Regions from separate parts of the Sporosarcina sp. P1 genome, predicted to be linked through region 2. Evidence: riboswitches for the same ligand, from Rfam matches in the RefSeq annotation. Region 2 holds a riboswitch; the other holds the start of a gene.

Region 1 (10,926 bases), on a different contig from region 2:
AGAACGCGGAATTCCTCAAAAAGGAACATTAAAAGTATTCTTCCAGCCGGCAGAAGAGAAGGGAAAAGGCGCGCTAGCTGTTCTTGATCAGGGATTGATCGATGATATCGATTACTTATTCGGCGTTCATGTAAGAGCTGCGGATGAAATGGCTGACGGTTATTCCGCTGCCTCACTACGTCACGGTGCCGCGAAAATGATCAGTGGAACGATCAAAGGAACAGAAGCACATGGTGCCAGACCGCATCAAGGAAAAAATGCTATCGAGGTGGGTGCTTCGTTAGTAGGAGGTTTGCAGTCCATTCATTGTAATCCTATGGTTTCTCATACAGCGAAAATGACGATGTTCCAAGCAGGTGGCGAATCTGCCAATATAATTCCGGGAAATGCAAAATTTAGTTTGGATTTACGTGCGCAAGAAAATGGTATAATGGATGAATTATATGAGGAAGTAGAACGTGTGATTCAGGCGATAGCTAGACAATACGATGTAGAAATCAACTATGAAGTAATGGCAGAAATGGTCGCGGCGGAAGTAAATGCTGAAGCTGAAGATCTAATGTATCAGGCGATTGCTAAAGTAGTGGGTGAAGACAAGACTACACGCACCGTTGTCACGCCGGGAGGAGAAGATTTTCACTTCTATTCTGTAAAGCGACCCACTGTCAAAAGTACAATGCTAGGTTTGGGATGCGGCTTAATCCCAGGACTTCACCATCCGCACATGACATTTAATCAAGACGCACTGGCAACAGGAGTTGAAATTTTAACTACTGCCATCGAATTAACATTCCACTCTAAAAACTAGAAGGTGACAGTATGAGGAAAGATATAGTGGTCAGAAAAGTGACGGCTATCGAAGACATTCGTTCTATGCAAAATCTTGAGAAGAAAATTTGGGGAATGGAACCAATCCCTATCCATCAAACCATCACAGCAGTCAAAAACGGTGGATTGATTGTCGGTGCGTTTCTAGAAGAGCGTATGGTCGGATATTCTTATAGCTTTGCCGGCTATTCAGAAGGTCAAATATATTTATGCTCTCATATGCTTGCGGTAGATGAAGAGTTTCAGATGAAGGGCATTGGCAAACTGTTGAAAGAAGAACAACTACGTTTTGCACGGGAAATGGGCTATCGATTAATAGTCTGGACATTCGATCCACTCGAAAGTCGCAACGGCTATTTGAATACTTCAAAGTTATACGGTGTGTGCTATGACTATATAGTTGATTGTTATGGAGAGATGGACGATGGGTTAAACAAAGGTTTACCGACCGACCGTTTTCAAGTTGCTTGGTGGATTGACAGTCCGCGTGTAGTGGAGAAATGGCAACCTAATCTTATATATAGTCGTCCGTTTCAAATCCAATTGAGCGATAAATCACACCCTATCCTGCTTTTACCGGAAACAACTGAATGGCTGAAGGCGGAAGCGATAGAAGTGCCTGTGCCCAAACAAATTCAATTAATCAAGCAAGAAAACTCGCAATTGGCCTACGAATGGAGAATGAAGACGAGAACGATATTTCAGCAACTGAGTAGGGAAGGATTTGCTATGATCGATGTACGCCGAACAGAAGAATCTGTACAGTACTATCGTTTCTGTAAGCGGTCCATCATTCCGTTGCATGATTAAAGGAGCTGACCCAATGAAAATTAACACGATTACACTTCGCAGAATGAATATGACGATGAAACATCCGTTTACTACAAGTTTTGGAACGATTCAGCAGAAAGACTTTCTGTTGGCAACTGTCACAGACGCGGACGGTCATGAAGGGTGGGGGGAATCTGTTGCGTTTACTGCGCCTTGGTATAGTGAAGAGACGACAGAAACGACGATTCACATGCTTCGTGATTTCTTGATTCCCGCAGTACTTGGCAAGTCTATTACACATCCCGATGAAGTAAGTGACTTATTTAGACATATCCGCAAAAACAATATGGCGAAAGCGACAATTGAAGGTGCGATATGGGATGCATATGCAAAGCATCACCACATGACACTTGCCAAAGCACTCGGAGGGCAACGTAGCCGTATTGAAGTGGGGATCAGCATTGGAATTGAAGAAAATGTTGAAGATTTATTGGCCAATATTAAAGGCTTTATAAATGAAGGGTATAAGCGCATTAAAGTGAAAATCAAGCCTGGGTATGACGTGGAAGTGATACGTGCCATTCGAGAAACCCATCCTGATGTACCCTTAATGGCGGATGCGAATTCAGCTTATACGTTAGATGATGTAGAAGTGTTGAAAGAACTCGACCAGTTTAACTTGATGATGATTGAGCAACCGCTTGCTTCCGATGATATTATCGATCACGCAACATTGCAAAGACAAATTAAGACACCCATTTGTCTAGATGAAAGTATTCACTCATTGGAAGATACACGAAAAGCTATCGAACTTGGTAGTTGTAAAATTATCAACGTGAAAATTGGGAGAGTTGGCGGTCTGTCAGAAGCGAAGAAAATTCATGATTATTGTGCAGCGAATGGCATCGATGTATGGTGTGGCGGCATGTTAGAATCGGGTATTGGACGAGCGCACAACGTAGCATTGACAACTTTACCTAATTTCACGCTCCCTGGCGATACAGCAGGTTCTTCACGTTACTGGGAACAAGATATTATTACACCAGAAGTAGTTGCTGAAAAAGGTTATATTACAGTTCCGTCAGAAGATGGAATCGGGTACATTCCCAACATGGAAGCATTGGACAGATTTACAGTAGATAAATGGGTTTTTATAGCTGAATAATTATTCAGCTATTGTTATTTAGTTGTCATATGTGCTAGACTCTTAGTTAATCGAATATGTTTCCTTCGGGGCAGGGTGTAATTCCCTACCGACGGTGATGAGCTAACAAGCTCTTAGTCCGTGACCCGGATGCTTTATAGAAGCAGAAGGTGGATTTGGTGAAACTCCAAAGCCGACAGTTAAAGTCTGGATGAGAGAAGGAACAACGCGTGTATACTATAAGTGATGATTTTTCATTACGGTATATAACGTTTATTTAGTCATGGATACAAGCCCCGCATAATCTTTTGCGGGGCTTTTTGTATGTAGAATTGTCACTAGAGGAATACTGTAAGCTGGAGTGTTGCTCAATGAATCAGAATTATATGGAAATGGCTTTGCAGCTCGCAGAAAATGTGGCAGGTCAAACTTCTCCCAATCCACCAGTAGGTGCAATCGTAGTTAAGACAAACCGGATCATTGGAATGGGTGCGCATTTACAAGCAGGAGAACGCCATGCAGAACGAATCGCACTTGATATGGCAGGAGCGGAAGCAACAGATGCTGATTTGTATGTAACGCTTGAACCTTGTTCACATACTGGTAAAACTTCCCCTTGTGCTGATGCCGTTATTCAAGCCGGTATCAAACGAGTCTTTGTTGCGACAACGGATCCTAATCCTCTTGTAGCAGGTAAAGGCATTGCGAAACTTCGTGGTGCAGGAGTGGAAGTAACCGAATCTGTCTCTTCTGAACGCGCTAAAAAACTATATGAATCATTTTTTCATTTTATTAAAACCAAAACACCTCATGTGACAATGAAAACAGCTATGACGATAGACGGTAAGATTGCCACTTCTAAAGGAGATAGCAAATGGGTGACGAGTGAGCAAGCGCGACTCGATGTCCATCAGCTTCGCCATACGCAAGATGCGATTTTAGTAGGTGTGCAAACGCTTCTTCATGATAATCCTCTTCTCACCACCAGACTGCCCCTAGGTGGACAACATCCTATTCGAGTTATTTTAGATACATCTTTACGAACACCAGAATCTAGCCAGATCATTCAAAACTCAGAAGCGCCTACTTGGATTTTTTGCGGAAAATATGCAGAGTTATCACGTGAAAAGTTACTCAACAAGCCCCATGTCCAGATCATCCGAATGCAAAAACCCCAGCTGATTGTAGAAGATATTCTATTAGAGCTAGGAAGACGTGGTGTTATGACATTGCTTGTAGAGGGTGGAGCGGCCATTAATGCTTCGTTTGTGAAAGCGCGCGCCGTGCAGAAGGTCATTTGCTATGTTGCACCCAAACTACTTGGCGGAATTGGATCGCTGACGCCAATAGGTGGACTGGATCCTCAACTGATGGATGAGGCGCTTCCATTAAGATTTGAAAGTGTGGAGATGATTGGACCAGACATTAAAATCATAGCTGTACCGAAAGTGGGTGATTGAATCATGTTTACGGGAATAATTGAAGAGATTGGTTCAGTTAAGCAAATACAACCTGGCGCTCAATCTATGACAGTTACGATAGCTGCATCCCTTGTTTTGACAGATGTGAGAGTAGGGGATAGCATCGCGGTCAACGGTGTCTGTTTGACGGTAAAGAGTTTTACCAAGGACCAATTTGTTGCGGACGTCATGCCTGAAACTGTCACTTCTACTTCACTACGACAATTAGAAGTGGGAAGTTCTGTGAATCTGGAGCGAGCACTTGCAGCGAATGGTAGGTTAGGCGGACATTTTGTCACAGGACATGTAGACGGAATAGCTACGATCCGTGAGAAGCGAACGGTTGATAATGCATTATATATACGCTTGTCCTTACCGCAAGGATATCATCCTTATTTGTTACATAAAGGCTCTATCGCATTGGATGGGACGTCATTGACGATCTTTGAGGTAAAAGATACAGATATTACGATTTCATTGATTCCACATTCACAGGAAATGACGGTCATTGCGAAAAAACAAATAGGGGATGTAGTCAATTTCGAATGTGATATGCTCGCCAAATATGTTGAGAACATGTTGCAAAAAAGACAAAATACGGATCAAACGATGTCGAAAGACTTTTTACAACAACACGGGTTTATGTGAAGGAGTGAATGAGGATGTTTCATACAATCGAAGAAGCATTAGAAGATTTACGACAAGGTAAAGTGGTCATCGTAGTGGATGATGAGGATCGAGAGAATGAAGGGGATTTCGTGGCATTAGCCGACCAGATTACACCTGAAATTATCAACTTCATGGCGACAAAAGGTCGAGGCTTGATTTGTGTACCGATAACAGAACAAAAAGCAGCGCAACTAGGGTTACAGATGATGACCGATAATAATACCGATTCACATGGCACGGCGTTTACAATTAGTATCGATCACCGCTCTACACATACTGGGATCAGTGCATTTGAACGTGCGGATACAATTATTAAAATGATGGAACCGAATGCAACAGCAAGCGAATTCAAACGTCCAGGGCATATATTTCCACTTGTAGCGAAGTCGGGTGGTGTACTAGAGCGTACAGGACATACTGAAGCTGCGATAGATTTGGCACGGCTGGCTGGCAGCGCTTCAGCAGGAGTTATTTGCGAAATCATGAGTGAAGACGGAACGATGGCGCGTGTGCTGGAATTACGTCAGATGGCTGAAGAACTAGATTTAAAACTAATCACCATTCAAGACCTTATTCATTATCGTCTGCAACGAGAGCAATTAGTCATTCGTGAAGCAGAGATCGAGCTGCCGACAGGTTATGGCGAGTTCCGCATGGTTGGCTATACCGAAACTATGACAGGAAAAGAACATGTTGCACTGGTAAAAGGGGACGTTACAACGGAAGCGCCGGTCTTAGTAAGGGTTCATTCGGAATGCTTAACAGGCGACGTTTTTGGATCGTGCCGTTGTGACTGTGGTCCGCAACTGCAAGCTGCTCTCTCTCAAATTGAAGAAGAAGGGCGCGGTGTATTGTTGTATATGCGTCAAGAGGGCAGAGGAATAGGTTTAATCAATAAACTGAAAGCCTATGAACTGCAAGAACAAGGCTATGACACGGTAGAAGCAAATGAAAAACTTGGGTTTGCGGCTGATTTGCGTGATTACGGTATTGGCGCACAAATACTTCGGGAACTCGGCATTACGCAAATGCGTTTGTTGACGAATAATCCAAAGAAAATTGCTGGTTTAAAAGGATATGAATTGGAAGTAGTTGAACGCGTTGCAATTCAGCTACCATTTAATGAAGCGAACGAAAAGTATCTACACACAAAGGCAGAAAAGCTTGGTCATTTACTAACTTTATGAGGAGAGATGAAAAATGGGTAATTTATTCGAAGGACATTTAGTAGGTACGGGGTTAAAAGTAGGTATCGTCGTTGGGCGGTTCAACGAGTTCATCACAGGGAAGTTACTATCAGGAGCACAAGACGCGTTCAAACGTCATGGTGTGGATGAAGCAGATGTAGATATAGCATGGGTGCCGGGAGCGTTTGAAATTCCGTTAATCGCAAAGAAAATGGCGGACTCAAAAAAATATGATGCAGTCATTACGCTAGGAACGGTAATCCGTGGCGCGACACCTCATTTCGATTTTGTTTGTAACGAGACTGCAAAAGGTGTTTCTCAAGCAAGCATGCAATCGGGCATTCCAGTGATCTTTGGTGTGCTGACAACGGATACGATTGAGCAATCGATCGAGCGTGCAGGGACTAAAGCCGGGAACAAAGGCTGGGACGCAGCGGTGTCCGCTATTGAGATGGCGAACTTGACGAAGCAGTTTGACTGATTCGTAATAGACGTAAAAGAGGATGTCCTCGAAGTTACTTTACTTCATAGGATATCCTCTTTTATAATGTATTATTCAAATCTTAACATCGGAGTATGCTGTGCTTAAATTGTGTTTAAGTTCAAATATGCAAATGTATGTATCATCCAACCCCTCTCTGAACACTTTTGCGGTCTGCTCTATTTCGAACTCTCTATGAAAAAACTGTCTTAGAAACCATACTGATTTCTAAGACAGTCCTAAATTCATTATGGTACCGTGACTACGCCTAATTTTTCTCGTGCCTGTACAGTAGCAATGACCATATTTTTCAATGCTGCAATTGTTTCTTCACGCTTTCTCGTCTTCAATCCACAATCCGGATTAATCCAGAACTGAGAAGGTTCGAGTACTTCAAGACCTTTGTTGATAATCTCTGTCATCTCTTCTACTGCTGGAACGCGTGGACTATGAATATCATAGACACCTAGACCGATTCCTTTGTCATAATGATACTCATTGAAAGCTTCGACTAAGTCGCCGTGACTGCGTGACGTTTCAATGGATATTACGTCTGCATCCAGTGCACTGATCGATTCAATAAAGTCGTTAAAATCACAATAGCACATATGCGTATGCACTTGCGTCGTATCTTCCACTGAAGCAGTAGATACGCGGAATGCATTAACAGCCCAGTCCAGATAGTGTTTCCATTCAGTCTTTTTCAATGGAAGACCTTCACGAAGTGCTGGCTCATCCACTTGAATCATATGGATACCCGCTGCTTCAAGCGCTTCAATTTCCTTACGCAAAGCGAGTGCGATTTGGTTTGTCACTTCTTCTCTGGACAAGTCATCACGGACGAATGACCAGTTTAAAATGGTTACAGGGCCCGTGAGCATTCCTTTTACTTCGTGATCTGTAAGTGATTTCGCATAAACCGATTCTTCCACAGTCATTGGTTTAGTGAACGCCACGTCTCCAAAGATAATAGGGGGCTTAACGCAACGTGAACCGTAGGATTGTACCCAAGCTTTTTCAGTAAAGACAAATCCATCAAGCTTTTCTCCGAAATATTCCACCATGTCTGTACGTTCGAATTCGCCATGTACCAATACATCAAGGCCTAAATCCTCTTGAATATCGATCCATTCTTTAATTTCAGCACGAATGAAATCTTTATATTGCTGATTCGTAATTTCGCCTTTTCTCCATTTATTACGTGTAGCCCGTACTTCCGGTGTTTGTGGGAAGCTACCTATAGTCGTAGTAGGAAGTAGTGGCAATTGGAATTTTTCCTGTTGCTTCGCTTTGCGTTCTGCAAATGGAAGATTTCGTTTACTATCAGAAAGTAGACTTCCCGAAGTCGCTTCGCGAACTTCTTTATTATTGCGAATAGGAAGGGCATTAAATGCAGTCAATGCTACTTCACATTCTTCAAATTCCTTAGCTTTTTTTTCTTTGCCTTGTAGTATAGCTATTTGAATTGCTTTAATTTCTTCAATCTTCTCGTCGGCAAATGCTAATGCGTTCAAGATCGTTTTATCTAGTTTCTGTTCCGAGCGAGTCGTAACAGGTGAGTGTAGCAAGCTACAAGAAGGCTGAATCCACAATTTATCAGCTGAAACTTGCTGTTGGATTGTTTCAGTCAATGCAAGTTTTTTCTGTAAATTAGATCGCCATACGTTGCGTCCATCTACAATTCCTGCTGCAAGCACTTTAGCTTCTGGGAAACCATATTGCTTTAGATTTTCTAAATTTCTTTCGCGTCCGTGCACGAAATCGAGTCCGATACCTGCGACAGGTAACGCGATCGTTTCCGTATAATGTTCTACTGAATCGAAGTATGTCTGTAGTAGAATATTCAGTCCGCTCACATTTTTAGTTAGCTGGGAATAAATTTCTGTAACGGTCTTCATTTCATCTGAGCTTATGGATGTACTTAGAATCGGCTCATCAATTTGAACCCATTGTACACCTTCATCCTGTAACTCTTGTAGTACTCTTTGATAAAGCGGAATCAGTTGTAAAATTATAGATGGTACGTCTATATCTTCGTAGCCTTTAGATAACTTCAGTAATGTATAGGGACCGAGTAGTACAGGTTTACCTTTAATACCTAGTTCGCTCTTGGCTTCACGATAAGCAGTTAGAGGCTTGTTTTCCGTTAATTGAAAACGCTGACCTTCGTACTCGGGCACGATATAGTGATAGTTTGTATTGAACCACTTTGTCATTTCAGAGGCAACTGCCTCATCATTACCGCGTGCCATCGAAAAGTATGTGGAAGTGGAAACTTGTCCGCCTTTCCAGTTATAGCGTGACGGAATGATTCCGAACATGGCTGACGTATCCAGTACGCGGTCATACAATGTGAAGTCGCCTACAGCAATCAAGTCAACTCCGGCGTTTTGTTGTTTCTTCAAGTTTGCCAAGCGAATCTCTTTCGTTGTTTGAAGAAGCTCATCTTCTGAGATCTTCTTTGACCAAAATGCCTCAAGTGCACGTTTCCACTCACGATTTTCACCTATTACGGGATAGCCCGTTATACTGCTTTTTACCATGGATAATTTCCCCCTTAAATTTTTACAATAAAAAAAACATCTCTAGGGGAAATGTTAGAATTGCGAGTACATATAAAATAACATGCTACTTATAAGCATGCGATTATTTACTCCGTCTGTCTAACACTCCCCTATTCACCGTAGGATTAGCGTCATGAAAAATAGGCAGGTATCTGGCTGGACGCATTCGCGTCTTCACAGTGGCGGGACCGCTCCAAGAAAAGGATTCCCATTTAAGAAATGAAAGTATTTTCATTCCACCTACTTTTCAAACTATTCAATTTAGATGATTGACTCTAAAGCTATCACATGCAAAATAGTGTGTCAACTTGCTATCAGAATTTAGTGATGAGTACCTAAAGAACAAACAGTGAAGTGGAAATATAATAAAATACGATATTTCCACGACTGTTATATAACTGTTGTTAATAGTTGTATCGAACACAAATAGCCATGATGTGAAAATTTTCACAATTCAGTTGAAAGTAAACTAGACTTTAGGTATGATATGTACTAACACGTCTTCAAGTGAAGAAGTCATACGTCTTTTATGTATCGATTTTTGATCGATAGGCTATGGGGTGTTGCCGAATAATAGATGATGATGGTGTTCAATGCTACATGTTATACAACAGAGTAGCGAAAAAATATTAAGGGGTGGCTTTTATCCATGACAAACTATGAAAAAGTAGGTAAATTGCAAGTCGCAACAGAACTATATAACTTCGTAAAAGAAGAAGTTCTTCCAGGTTTAGAGATCCAAAATGAACAATTTTGGACAAACTTTGATTCGCTAATTCATGAACTTGCTCCTGAAAACAAAGCGCTATTAGAAAAACGTGATGAATTACAAAAGACCATAAGCGAATGGCATCAAAATAATAAAGGCGAAATTGATTTCGCTAAATATAAAGAGTTTTTACAAGAAATTGGCTATTTAGAGCCGGTTCCTGAAGATTTTAAAGTGACAACAGCTAATGTTGATCAGGAAGTCGCAAACCAAGCAGGTTCACAATTGGTAGTGCCGATCGATAATGCTCGTTATGCATTAAATGCAGCAAATGCACGATGGGGAAGTCTGTACGATGCGCTTTATGGATCTGATATAATCAGTAATGAGGCGGGTGCTGAAGCTGGTGTTCAATACAATCCAGTTCGTGGACAGAAAGTAATTGATTTCGCGAAAAAATTGTTAGATCAATCAGCGCCTTTAGCTGAAGGTTCCCATGCAGATGTAACTGCTTATAAAATTGCAAAAGGAAAACTTCAAGCGACGCTTGAAAGCGGTAACACGACTCACTTGCAAGATGAATCCAAGTTCGTTGGATATAATGGTTCTGAAGATGCACCGACGGCGGTATTGTTGGTGAATAATGGATTGCATATCGAAATAGCTATTGATCACAATAACCCAATCGGTAAAAGTGATAAAGCGGGTGTGAAAGATCTTGTAATTGAAGCAGCACTCTCTACGTTGATGGACTGTGAAGACTCTATTGCAGCGGTAGATGCTGAAGATAAAGTGGGCGTATACCGTAACTGGCTTGGTTTAATGAAGGGCGACTTGGAATCTACATTCAAGCGAGGTAGTAAAACAGTTACAAGGAAATTGAATGCTGATCGTACGTATATAGGTCGAGACGGCAAAGAGTTGACATTGCGTGGTCGTTCATTGATGTTCGTACGTAACGTAGGTCATTTAATGACTAACAATGCGATTCTTGATGAAAACGGCAATGAAGTACCTGAAGGAATCTTGGATGGCGTTCTTACATCTTTAATTGCTACACATAACTTTAAAGAAAACGTAGAGTTTAAAAACTCGCTTCACAACTCTATTTAT
Region 2 (10,926 bases):
GTTCTTCCGTTACAAATTCTTTATATGGAAAGCCATCCATATTCGCTGCCATTTCAATGAAATGATCTTCTATAGTACTTAATTTCAAATTTCGTAAAGATGCAATTTGCTCTACCGAATAACCCCGCTCGAATAGTTTTTGTGTCCGTTCGGCAGATTGTGTCAAATACGTGTCTACTCTGCAACCTACCGCTAATTCTGTCAGTAATTGCAAATTCGGTTGTTGTTGTAGGAAGTCCAGCAATATGTGTAATGCTTCTAAATAGTAAAGTTGTAGAGTCATAGTCGATATGTTTAGACTTTCCGCCAGCTGTTCCCAAGTAGATGCCGTAAGTCGGTAACCCGTCAATCGATCGCTCACTATCGTACGTTGTAAATCTGATAATGATGAATGAATTAGCGCGTGTTCCAATTCTTTTCGCAATGATGTAGATAGATTAGTCGTGCTACTTGATTGATTACGTAAAAGTCCTTTGATAAATTGTTGGGTAGGCAATTCTTTCTGGATCGGCATGAACATTGTCTCACCGCGTCGTAAATTGGACAATGTCTGTACTAGCAACGCCAACCGTCTGCCGAACTCTCTTTCACGACCACGGTAATTCCAGCCATTAAATCGCCACATTTCACTACCCGTCCCCATCTGACCTTTTGCCGTCACATAGACGAGTTCATTTATATAGATCAGACCGTTTGCTTGCATCCGCTCTAACGCTTGCTGAAAGTCGCTTGCCGTCAATTGTGGCAACAATGCATAGTATGATTTAACTTGATAATATTCAACGTCTTGTAATGTCTGTCCTGATTTTTTCCCGCGAAGTATATGATAAACTCCTTGCGCTGAACGCTCACCATGGAGACGTTGGAAGATCGTTAGTAAGATAGAATCAAAACTCATTTGCGCTCACTCCTGAAGAAATAACGTTTTTTTGTTGAAAAGTGATGAAAACAGCTTTAGAATAGAGTAGATACAAAATAGGATGAGTGAATGGAAGAAGGGAGAAAGACAAATGTCTAGCAAAAAGTATACGATTGTCGATCAGGATACATGTATAGCTTGCGGGGCCTGCGGGGCTGCTGCGCCAGATATCTATGATTATGACGATGAGGGAATTGCATTTGTTATTTTAGATGATAACACGGGAAACACTGAAGTTCCAGAAGAACTGATGGAGGATCTCGAGGATGCATATGATGGCTGCCCTACCGATTCAATTAAAATTGCAGATGAAGCCTTCGAAGGCGATCCATTAAAATATGAAGATTGATTCAATCCCAACAACACTTCCTACTACTGGATGTGTTGTTTTTTTGCTTTAAATCGATTTTGCACTTTGCCGATAAGGGACTCATGCCGCGCAAACCGTAAAGCGTCCCCAGCTGGCGTTTCAATCCCCTCATTCTCACTAGCTAATTCTCTATATACAGTAAAAACGCCAGTCTTCCTATTATTCAGGAAGACCGGCGTTTATTTGATTAGAACGATAACTTCTTTTGTTGCTGAAGAATCCACTTCTCCATGCTTCTATATAACATCAACGTGATGGCTAATAGCATGACACCCTTTATCAAGTTGAACGGTAAGATTCCCAATATAATCATTTGATAAAGCGAGTCGCCTGTAACTGCTGGCATGCCGAGGAAATATGTGTACATCGGCAAGAACACTAAGTAATTCAATACGCTCATACCTACTGCCATTGCTACCGTACCTGCAATCAAACCTGATGCAAGACCTTTAGCTGAACGATACTTCGTAAAAATCCAGTAGATTGGCATTATGAATAATACGCCTGTCACGAAGTTTGCAACTTCACCCACCGGTACTCCAGTCGGGCTTCCTGATAAGAACCAGTGCATGACGTTCTTCAATAACTCTACGCCTATACCAGCAACAGGTCCCATCGTCATGATTGCCATAACAGCTGGGATCTCACTAAAATCGATCTTTAAAAATCCAGGCATTGCCGGAATCGGAAAGTTAAACTGCATTAACACAGTTGAAATACTCCCCAAAATCGCCACCAAAATCAGCTTACGTAACTTCTTGTTATTCACTTGTTCCTCTCTCCTTTTGCGATTCACTTCAAAAGAGGAAAGGCTGGCTCATCTATTTGTTGCGCTAAAAATCCCTAAAGTAAAATATACTTTAGGGAGAATAAAATGCACTGTTAAGAACAGATAAATCATACAAACTTATCCGTCAGGAAACAAGCACCACTTTTGCGTACACAAAAAGATGGCTGCACCTTCACCTTCTCCCATCCAGACTATACTGTCGGCTCTGGAATCTCACCAGAATCAGCTGTTAAGCTCGCGGGCTAAAAAGTAGTATTCTACTTCATTTCCGCCGGTCGGGAATTACACCCTGCCCCGAAGATGAATCAATATTTAGTTATGAACCTATTATAACGTAAAAAAACTGTTTTGTAAACTTCACAAGTTTACAAAACAGAATTATTCGTTAATTAAATACTTTGGATTTGCACCAATCGGTTTTTCCAATGGCTGAGTGAAATCAAATTCCATCCATTGTGCTTGAGCAACTTGGTCGAATTCTACAAATTTATCAAAACTTGCCGCTGTCATCAAGATCCCTTCTATCAATTGCATGGCCTCTTGACGTTGCATCTTTTCTAAATCAAGTACTTCAGTGAATTTCACTTTAACAATGTCTTTTTCTACTTTGACCGTGAAGTCAATTCCTTTAGGAACCACAGTTGAATATATGTCATTCGGTGACTTTTTCATATCATGTAATGCTTGCTCCACCGTATTAGAAGTTTTACCAAAATTAGTAGAGAGTACTGCTTCTCCATCTGATTTCACGTATCGATAGTATGCTTGATGCGATACGGTACCTGACAAGGCGATCGGTTTTTCCACTTGACCTACTTGATCAAATGTATTTGCAGAAGCATCTTCTTGTAGCAACACGATTTCATCATATCCTTGAAACGTATCTTGTAGGGACAAATTTAACATCTCAAGTGTCGCACTCGAAGTGTCATAGGGATGATCTGCAGCAAACTTCAATTGAACTTGTTTTCCTATTGAAGAAATTATCGCTTTATAGGGATGATACTCTGTAAATCCAAGCGCCTCTTCATCTATTTTATTCGCATACTCATTATAAAGTGTCACTGCATCCGGTGAGGTCTCTAAGTCTCCACTAAGGCGTTCATTCGGTATCAGAAACGTTACTGGAACAACGGTCGCCTGATCGGTAGCAAGGCCGATGTGAAACGCTGTGTAATCTAAGACATCGGTAGGATAGGCAGCGTATGAGGGCGGCATTGAAACCTGTCTTGTAAACATGGATGTATCATTTGTTTCATGCGATTGCAATTCTTCTCCATTCTCCACCTTAACAGCATCAGCAGATTCTTCTGTCGTCGCTTTATCCATCGATACTTCATTACTTTGCTGAAAAAATGTCGGCAAGATGATGGCGAGCAATAAAATCGCTGCTACAGTTGCAATAAGTGGAGACCATTTTGTTTTGTAAGGTCTTTTGTAAGGCTCGTTCGGTTCAGAAAGTCTTGAATCATTTTTTAACCGCTGCATAACCTCATCTTTGGAACGCTGATCTTCTACGATCGGCATGTCACGTAAACGTTTCTCGAGATCATCTTCATTCCATTTATCTTTGCTCATGTCATCACCCCTCTCTGACCGAACGTGCTTCCAATTTCACTTTTAACGCTTTGATTGCACGGTGTTGTGTCGTTTTCACTTTGCTTTCGGTCCAGCCTAAAACTTCAGCTGTTTCAGCAACTGATAGATCTTGGAAGAACCGCATAAGGATGACCATTTTCTGATCACCCGTACATGTGTGCAACGCTTCAAGCATTTGCCTCTGCTCTTCGCCCGCTTCAACTAAACGTTCGGGCAAGTGATTTGTTGAAATTAATTGCTCTGTTTCCCAATCGAAATGAATATTTGTATGTTTCTTGATTGTGGATTGTTTTCGAAAATAGTCAATAGAGACGTTTTTCGCAATTGCAAATAACCAAGTTTTCTCAGAGCTCTTCCCTTCAAAACGGCCGTATGATTTGAGAACACGCACATAAACCTCGTGCATCAAATCTTCCGCTACCTCTCGATTGCGAGTCAAATAAGTGAGGAAGTTGAATACGTCACGGTTATAATCTTCATATAATCGTTGAAAAACGGAATCATCCATTCAATCCCCTCGCTCTGTAGTAGTAGTCGTTTCAGTCCAGGAGAAGTTTCATTTGTTTAGTGCATCAAGTGGAAGAGAACAAATAAAGATTGTACCTTTCTCATCTCCACGTGTCGCTAAAATCGAACCGTCATGTGCTTGCATAATATTCTTTGCAATAGCCAAACCAAGTCCTGTACCGCCTTTACCTCTTGTTCTTGCTTTATCCGCCTTATAGAAACGTTCAAAGACGAACGGCAAATCTTTTTCGGGAATACCAACGCCAGTATCAGCTACTGTAATATCAAGCATTTCAGTAGACCGGTAGACCGATAGCGTCACAGCACCACCGTCCGGAGTATGACGAATAGCATTATCAATCAAATTAGTGAATACTTGCTCCAGCCGGTCTTCATCGGCCGTTATGATCAGAGTATCCGACTCTTCTGTTTCCAAAGACAAGTCCACTTTGGCGTCTTTTGCCACTTGTGAGAACTTTGTCACTATACGTTCCAAAAATTCCACAATTGAAAGGGGATTTTTATTAAGTTGAATGTAACCAGACTCCATTCTAGCAAGATTCAACAAGTCCGTGACGAGACGGCTCATACGCTTGGATTCATCATGAATAATCTGGACCATTTCCATACGTTCTTCTTCACTGCTCACTACATCATCTATGATGGCTTCACTATATCCTTGCAACATCGAAATGGGTGTTCGCAATTCATGTGATACGTTGGCAATGAAATCTGAACGTAATTTATCCAATTTATGCTGTTCCGTCATATCACGAAATACCGCTACCGCTCCACGGATACTATTTTCACTGTATAACGGGCTGATAGAGATCACATAAAACTGTCCGCCCAATTCCAACTCGTCTTCCACTTCCTCAGCGAATGAAATGGCATGCTCAAGCATATGGAACACTTCTTTAGGCAACGGATGATGATTTTTTTGATTATAACCATACCATTTCTTCAACAATAACTCTGCTTGCGGGTTTTTCAGAAGAATGGAATAATCTTGGTTAAACGTCACAACTGCATCTGTCATAGATGTAAGAATACTGGAAAGCTGTTCTTTCTCCTGCTTAATCAATTCAATATTATATTTCAATTGACGTCCCATCTGATTGAAAGCTGTTGCTAACTGACCAATTTCATCTTTTTGCGCAACAGGTAAGTGTGTATCGAAATTTCCTTTAGACAACTCAAACGCAGCTTGCTTCATCTTACGCAATGGCAATGTAATCCGTGTAGACAAGAAAAATGCAAAGAACGTAGTCAATATAAATGCGATGAATGCCGATAAGAATACAATATTGGTTGTACTTTTCGTCGTACGGTGCACAGCATCGAGACTTTGGTACATGAGTACACTCGCTTGTTCACCACTAACTTGTTCGAATGGATAAGATAAAATCAAAAATTGCTCCATGACGTCTTTCTCTGTCAATGAAGGCAATATCATTTCTTTCATTTTTTGCTTACCTAGTTCTGGCGACTCGAATAAACTGCCTTCGGACAGTAATTTATCTTCAATTTCCTCTTTACTCGAAGACGTATGGAATGAATACAAAATATCACCTTGTTGATCAACTACGATTGCATTCGTCTCCATATCAAGAATATCCTCTATAATCTGGTGCATGGAATCGGTCGTTTGTCCGTTATGATCATTGACGATTTTGCTGATGGTGGCAGCTTCCCTCTGCAAGGTCTCTTCTGCTTGTTTCGTATGGAAATTATCTAGAAACTCGAGCAGGAACAGTGTCACGATAAACAGGACAAAGGAAACGAGAAGCAATATGGTGGCCCATAGCTTCCCGACAATTGAATTCCATATTCTAATCATTCGTTTGGAACCTCGAACTTATAACCGACACCCCAAACGGTGACAATCATTTTCGCTGCCCGTTCTGACACACGGCTCAATTTTTCACGTAGCCGTTTGACATGTGTATCCACTGTACGCAAATCTCCAAAGAATTCGTAATGCCATACTTCTTTTAACAATTGTTCACGATCGAATACTTTATCTGGTGATTTCGCCAGGAAATATAGTAACTCATATTCTTTCGGTGTTAGATTGACTTCTTTACCTTCAGCAGTTACACGATGCGCATCATGATCAATCGTCAGCTGTGGGAAGACTACTAAATCTTTTGATGTTGTGTTAGACGACACGTTCGGGAATGCAACTGAACGTCTCAGCATAGCTTTAACGCGTAAGACTACTTCTCTTGGGCTGAATGGCTTGACGATGTAATCATCTGCACCACTTTCAAACCCACTTACACGGTCTGCTTCTTCACCTTTCGCTGTCAATAAAATAACAGGTGTCATAATTTTATTTTCACGCAGTTCAGCTAATACTTCCATACCATCTTTTTCAGGCATCATCACGTCGAGCAATATACAGTCATATTGTCCAGCAAACACTTTCTCTAATGCATCTGCTCCATCGACCGCTTCTTCAATTTCATAACCTTCTCGAGATAAATACATATTCAACAGGCGACGAATGCGATCCTCGTCATCCACCACTAAGAGCTTCACAGTTTCTTCCACAGTTCATTACCCCTTTCGACAACCTTCTAACACCATTGTACAATTACTGACCTATAAAAAGAAATAAAAAGACTGCATGACAATTATTGTCATGCAGTCGAAGATTATGCGTATGAGTGTAAACCTGCAATAATTAAATTTACGGCAATTAAGTTGAACATGATGATAACAAATCCGATGACAGCAAGCCATGCAGACTTTTTACCTTCCCAACCTCTTGATAGACGCAAGTGAAGGAATGCAGCATAGAACAACCATGTAATGAGTGCCCACACTTCTTTCGGATCCCAACCCCAGAATCGTGACCAGGCTTCATGTGCCCAAATCATGGCAAAAATCAACGCGCCGAGCGTAAAGACCGGGAAACCAATCAATACAGCACGATAGCCGATTTCATCCATCAGTTGAGAATTCGCCTTCTTCGCCAACGGTTGGAATACTGCGGCAAGAGGTTTGCGTGCGATCAAGCGTAAAAGTAGATAAAGCACTGAACCTACAGCTATAGACCAAACAAGAGAAGACATTTTTTGGGCATTGATAATCGGTGGCAATTCAACCCAAGGTGTCATTTTATCTGGTGTCATCGCTTCATACTCATTCATTCCGAATAACGGAGGAACGTGATACGTAATTTCAGCAGGTACTTCATCTTTATTTATATATGTGAATTCTGCTTCATAGTCCATTACTTTAAATGTCGTAGAAGATACGACAAAACCAAGAACTAGAACTAGCGTATACATAACTGTTTCTATCCAAAAGCGTGATTTCGATTTTTTCGTCATATCAATATTCTTTACTAAGAATACAAGCCCCGCTATCGCACTGATCGCAAGTATGGATTCACCAATAACCGTCGTGATTACGTGAATGAATAACCATTTACTTTGAAGTGCAGGAATTAGTGGAGTAACGTCCGTTGGAAACATCGTTGCGTATGAAATAATAATAATCGCAATGGGCAACGCGAATAATCCCAGTGATGGTGTTCGGTAAATAATATATAACATGATGAATGCCCCTACGAGCATCATGCCGAAAGCAGTTGTAAACTCGAACATATTACTAAGGGGTGCGTGACCTGATGCACCCCATCTTGTAAAGAAATAGCCTAGGTGAGTAAGGAAACCGATGATCGTAATAACTAGACCAATTGTTCCCCACTTACTATTATGATATGCTTTTTCTGATTTCGACTTTTTTATAGCGCCTCCAAAAAAGAGTGTCGCAACTAAATAAGCAACAAATGAAACTAACAATAAGTTACTACTAATGGTAATTAAGTCCATATTTCCTCGTCCCCTTCCTGTTCTGGCTTGTCCAACTCAGGATCCTGACGATCTATATAAGCAGGCAAGTCTGCAGTTTCACGTAATGTATCCAGCTCTTTACGTAAAGAGAACCAGTTTTTATTCGTGTGTGCTGCAATCAATAGATGACCTTCTGTATCTTCTTGGATCCATACTCTACGATGTTGCCAGTACATACCTTGAATAACACCAATCATAAATACTAGGCCACCGAGTAAGAGGATATATAAAGTTTTATCTTTGCGGATCGTTAAACCTGAAATGTTTCGAGTCTCGGCAGCTGCGAACTTAATCGCATAGTCGTTCTCTTCCACTTCCAACGTTTGACGAATTGCAACGAAACTCTTTTCACCTTTTGGCTTATCCGGTGTGTTCATTTGAAAAATGAACGCTGGATTATTTGGAACAGGTGACTTTGAATAGGGTTCCCCGTCTTTAATCCCATCATAATCCGGATAAAAACCGAGCATATTGACAGTAGAGCCATTCCCCAGATCATATTCCTTCTCTGGGTCACTTAAATTCACCGTAAATTCTCCAAGAGATTCTTCAGAAGATTTATTTACCAAATGGAATGTCATGTTTTTAAGCTCGTTTAGTTTATAATCCATCTGGAATACATTATATCCATCAAACTTTAATGGCTTGTTAACATTGATGGAGTAATCCTCCACTTTTTTAAGACTTTCACTACCAGGTAGTGCTCCTTCTTCTTGCTTATACAATGTAACGTCTGTTGTATAGGATTTGGCGATCGCGCCATTTTTCTCCAACGCCTCACCGAAAACTTTTTCTGCTTCTTCTTTTGTATAATTCTCTAAAGTGAACTTTTTATTTTCAAGTACATAACCTGGTGCTCCGACGATATTACGTGTTTCTCCTTCACGAAGCCACATCGCTTCGTCAACATAAAAACCAGGAATCCCTCTCAGCAGAATGCCCGAAATGAAAATAATTAATCCGACGTGGTTAATATATGGGCCCCAACGTGAAAATCGATGTTTTTCAGCTAAAATTGCGCCATTTTCCGTTTTCACATTGTAGCGCATTGCTTTTAGTTTTTCTGCTGCTTTTACAAGTGACTCTTCTGTATGTTGAACATCACCTTCTCCAAAAATCCGCTGACGCTTCATAAAGGATGGATGACGACGTGTACGTTGCTTTTTAAGTGATTTATAAAGCGGAACTACACGGTCAATACTTGCAATAATAATAGAAGTTGCAAGCATACCGACCAGCACTTTAAACCACCAGCTATTATACATATCATATAAGCCTAGCTCATAATAAAGCTTTCCTACCGTACCATACAGACGCTCATAGTATTCCAAATAGCCTTCCGGCGTAGTGGCAGGTACATAGAACTTCTGTGGAAATATGGTTCCGATTGCTGACGCGATTAATACCGCCGCAATAATACTGACACCAATCTTAACACTGGAGAAGAAGTTCCAAATTTTATCGACAATGGAACTCTTATAGGTTTGGGATCTTCTAGAAGATCCTTCGTAGCGCATATCTACAATATCACTTTTCTTTGCTTTTTCAGATAAGGGACGACCACACTTCTCACAAAGCTCTGTACCATAAGGATTTTCATGCCCACATTGGCATTTGATTTTGCTCATTGAGTAACAATCTCCTTACTTTGGTTGAATGCTTTCTAAATACTCGTAAATTTGTTGCTCTGTCATTCCCTGTTTAATGACTTTCGTAATCTTTCCTTCTGGATTGATGAGGAAAGTTGTAGGTAATGGTTTAATATTATACAAATCCATAACGGTTTTGTTTTTATCCCATAACATCGGGAATGATAGGTTCATGTCATCTCTAAAAAGTTCTATTTTCACTTTTGGTTCTCCTACGTTAACAGTAAGGATATGAACACCTTTCGCTTCAAAGTCTTTATAGAGATCCTCCATGTGAGGCATTTCCTTTTTACAAGGTGGACACCACGTGCCCCAGAAATTCAAGAATACGCCTTGTCCTTTGTAATCTGATAACCGATGTTCATTTCCTTCTAAATCTACAAGCTCGAAATCAGGCGCCATATCTCCTTCAGCCAAGACTTTCACTTTATCATTTGAAGTAATCGCGTAGATAATAATTGCTGCTAATATTACTAGAAGGGCTGCTCTGCTAATTAGCCTAATAGTCTTTTTGTTTTTCTTTTTGGCCAATCATGTAACCTCCTGTCTCATTTATGCTCCAACTGCTATTATACCAAAACATAAAATCAGTTGACTCGGCACTAGTGATAGGTTTGTGAACTTTTGACACTTCCTCAGCCGATCTTTCCTGTTTCTGCTAAGACGCGTAGTTGTTTCAATTCATGTCTCGTTAATTCACGCGCTTCTCCGGCATTCAATCCGCGTGTCGTTAAGTTAGCAAACTCTTCACGCTTCAGTTTTTGTACTGGACAATTTATTGCATCAAACATTCTTCGCACTTGACGGTTACGTCCTTCATGGATTGTGATCTCGACAATTGCAGAATTCGTTTTTTTATCCGAGCTTGTCATTTTCACCCGTGCAGGGGCAGTACTCCCGTCATCTAGTTCAATTCCTGTCTCCAATTTCTTGAGATCATCGCGGGAAGGGATGCCTTTTACTTTAGCCACATATTTCTTTTTAATTTCAAATTTTGGATGCGTCATCAAATACGAGAAATCTCCGTCGTTCGTCATCAGCAATACGCCTGATGTATCGTAGTCCAGTCTACCAACTGGGAATATTCTCTGGCTGATTTCGGGTACTAAATCCATTACGGTTTTACGACCTTTTTCATCATCTACTGTTGAGATATAACCGCGTGGCTTATAAAGCAGATAATAGACAGGTGTTTCTTTTGTCAATTGAACGCCTTCCACTTCAAT

Evidence for each region. A riboswitch is a leader RNA that binds a small molecule or an ion and turns the genes downstream of it on or off. The one in region 2 is predicted to bind FMN.
Region 1: it holds a riboswitch for FMN, as region 2 does, so the genes downstream of both, ribD (bifunctional diaminohydroxyphosphoribosylaminopyrimidine deaminase/5-amino-6-(5-phosphoribosylamino)uracil reductase RibD) here and CSV73_RS01480 (ECF transporter S component) in region 2, are expected to answer to the same signal.

What each region holds. Positions count from the first base shown of each region.
Region 1 covers NZ_PDYS01000005.1:63,103-74,028, forward strand. The annotation lists gene CSV73_RS07435 (M20 peptidase aminoacylase family protein) at 1-808, shown strand, start outside; gene CSV73_RS07440 (GNAT family N-acetyltransferase) at 820-1,638, shown strand; gene menC (o-succinylbenzoate synthase) at 1,652-2,764, shown strand; FMN riboswitch at 2,822-2,970, shown strand; gene ribD (bifunctional diaminohydroxyphosphoribosylaminopyrimidine deaminase/5-amino-6-(5-phosphoribosylamino)uracil reductase RibD) at 3,115-4,203, shown strand; gene ribE (riboflavin synthase) at 4,207-4,851, shown strand; gene CSV73_RS07460 (bifunctional 3,4-dihydroxy-2-butanone-4-phosphate synthase/GTP cyclohydrolase II) at 4,866-6,059, shown strand; gene ribH (6,7-dimethyl-8-ribityllumazine synthase) at 6,073-6,540, shown strand; gene metE (5-methyltetrahydropteroyltriglutamate--homocysteine S-methyltransferase) at 6,789-9,083, opposite strand; gene CSV73_RS07475 (malate synthase G) at 9,754-10,926, shown strand, end outside.
Region 2 covers NZ_PDYS01000001.1:289,899-300,824, reverse strand. The annotation lists gene CSV73_RS01490 (YpbB family protein) at 1-898, opposite strand, end outside; gene CSV73_RS01485 (ferredoxin) at 1,011-1,268, shown strand; gene CSV73_RS01480 (ECF transporter S component) at 1,477-2,058, opposite strand; FMN riboswitch at 2,250-2,385, opposite strand; gene CSV73_RS01475 (GerMN domain-containing protein) at 2,458-3,657, opposite strand; gene CSV73_RS01470 (RNA polymerase sigma factor SigX) at 3,662-4,186, opposite strand; gene CSV73_RS01465 (ATP-binding protein) at 4,235-6,025, opposite strand; gene CSV73_RS01460 (response regulator transcription factor) at 6,022-6,741, opposite strand; gene ccsB (c-type cytochrome biogenesis protein CcsB) at 6,846-8,030, opposite strand; gene resB (cytochrome c biogenesis protein ResB) at 8,021-9,679, opposite strand; gene resA (thiol-disulfide oxidoreductase ResA) at 9,695-10,231, opposite strand; gene CSV73_RS01440 (pseudouridine synthase) at 10,336-10,926, opposite strand, start outside.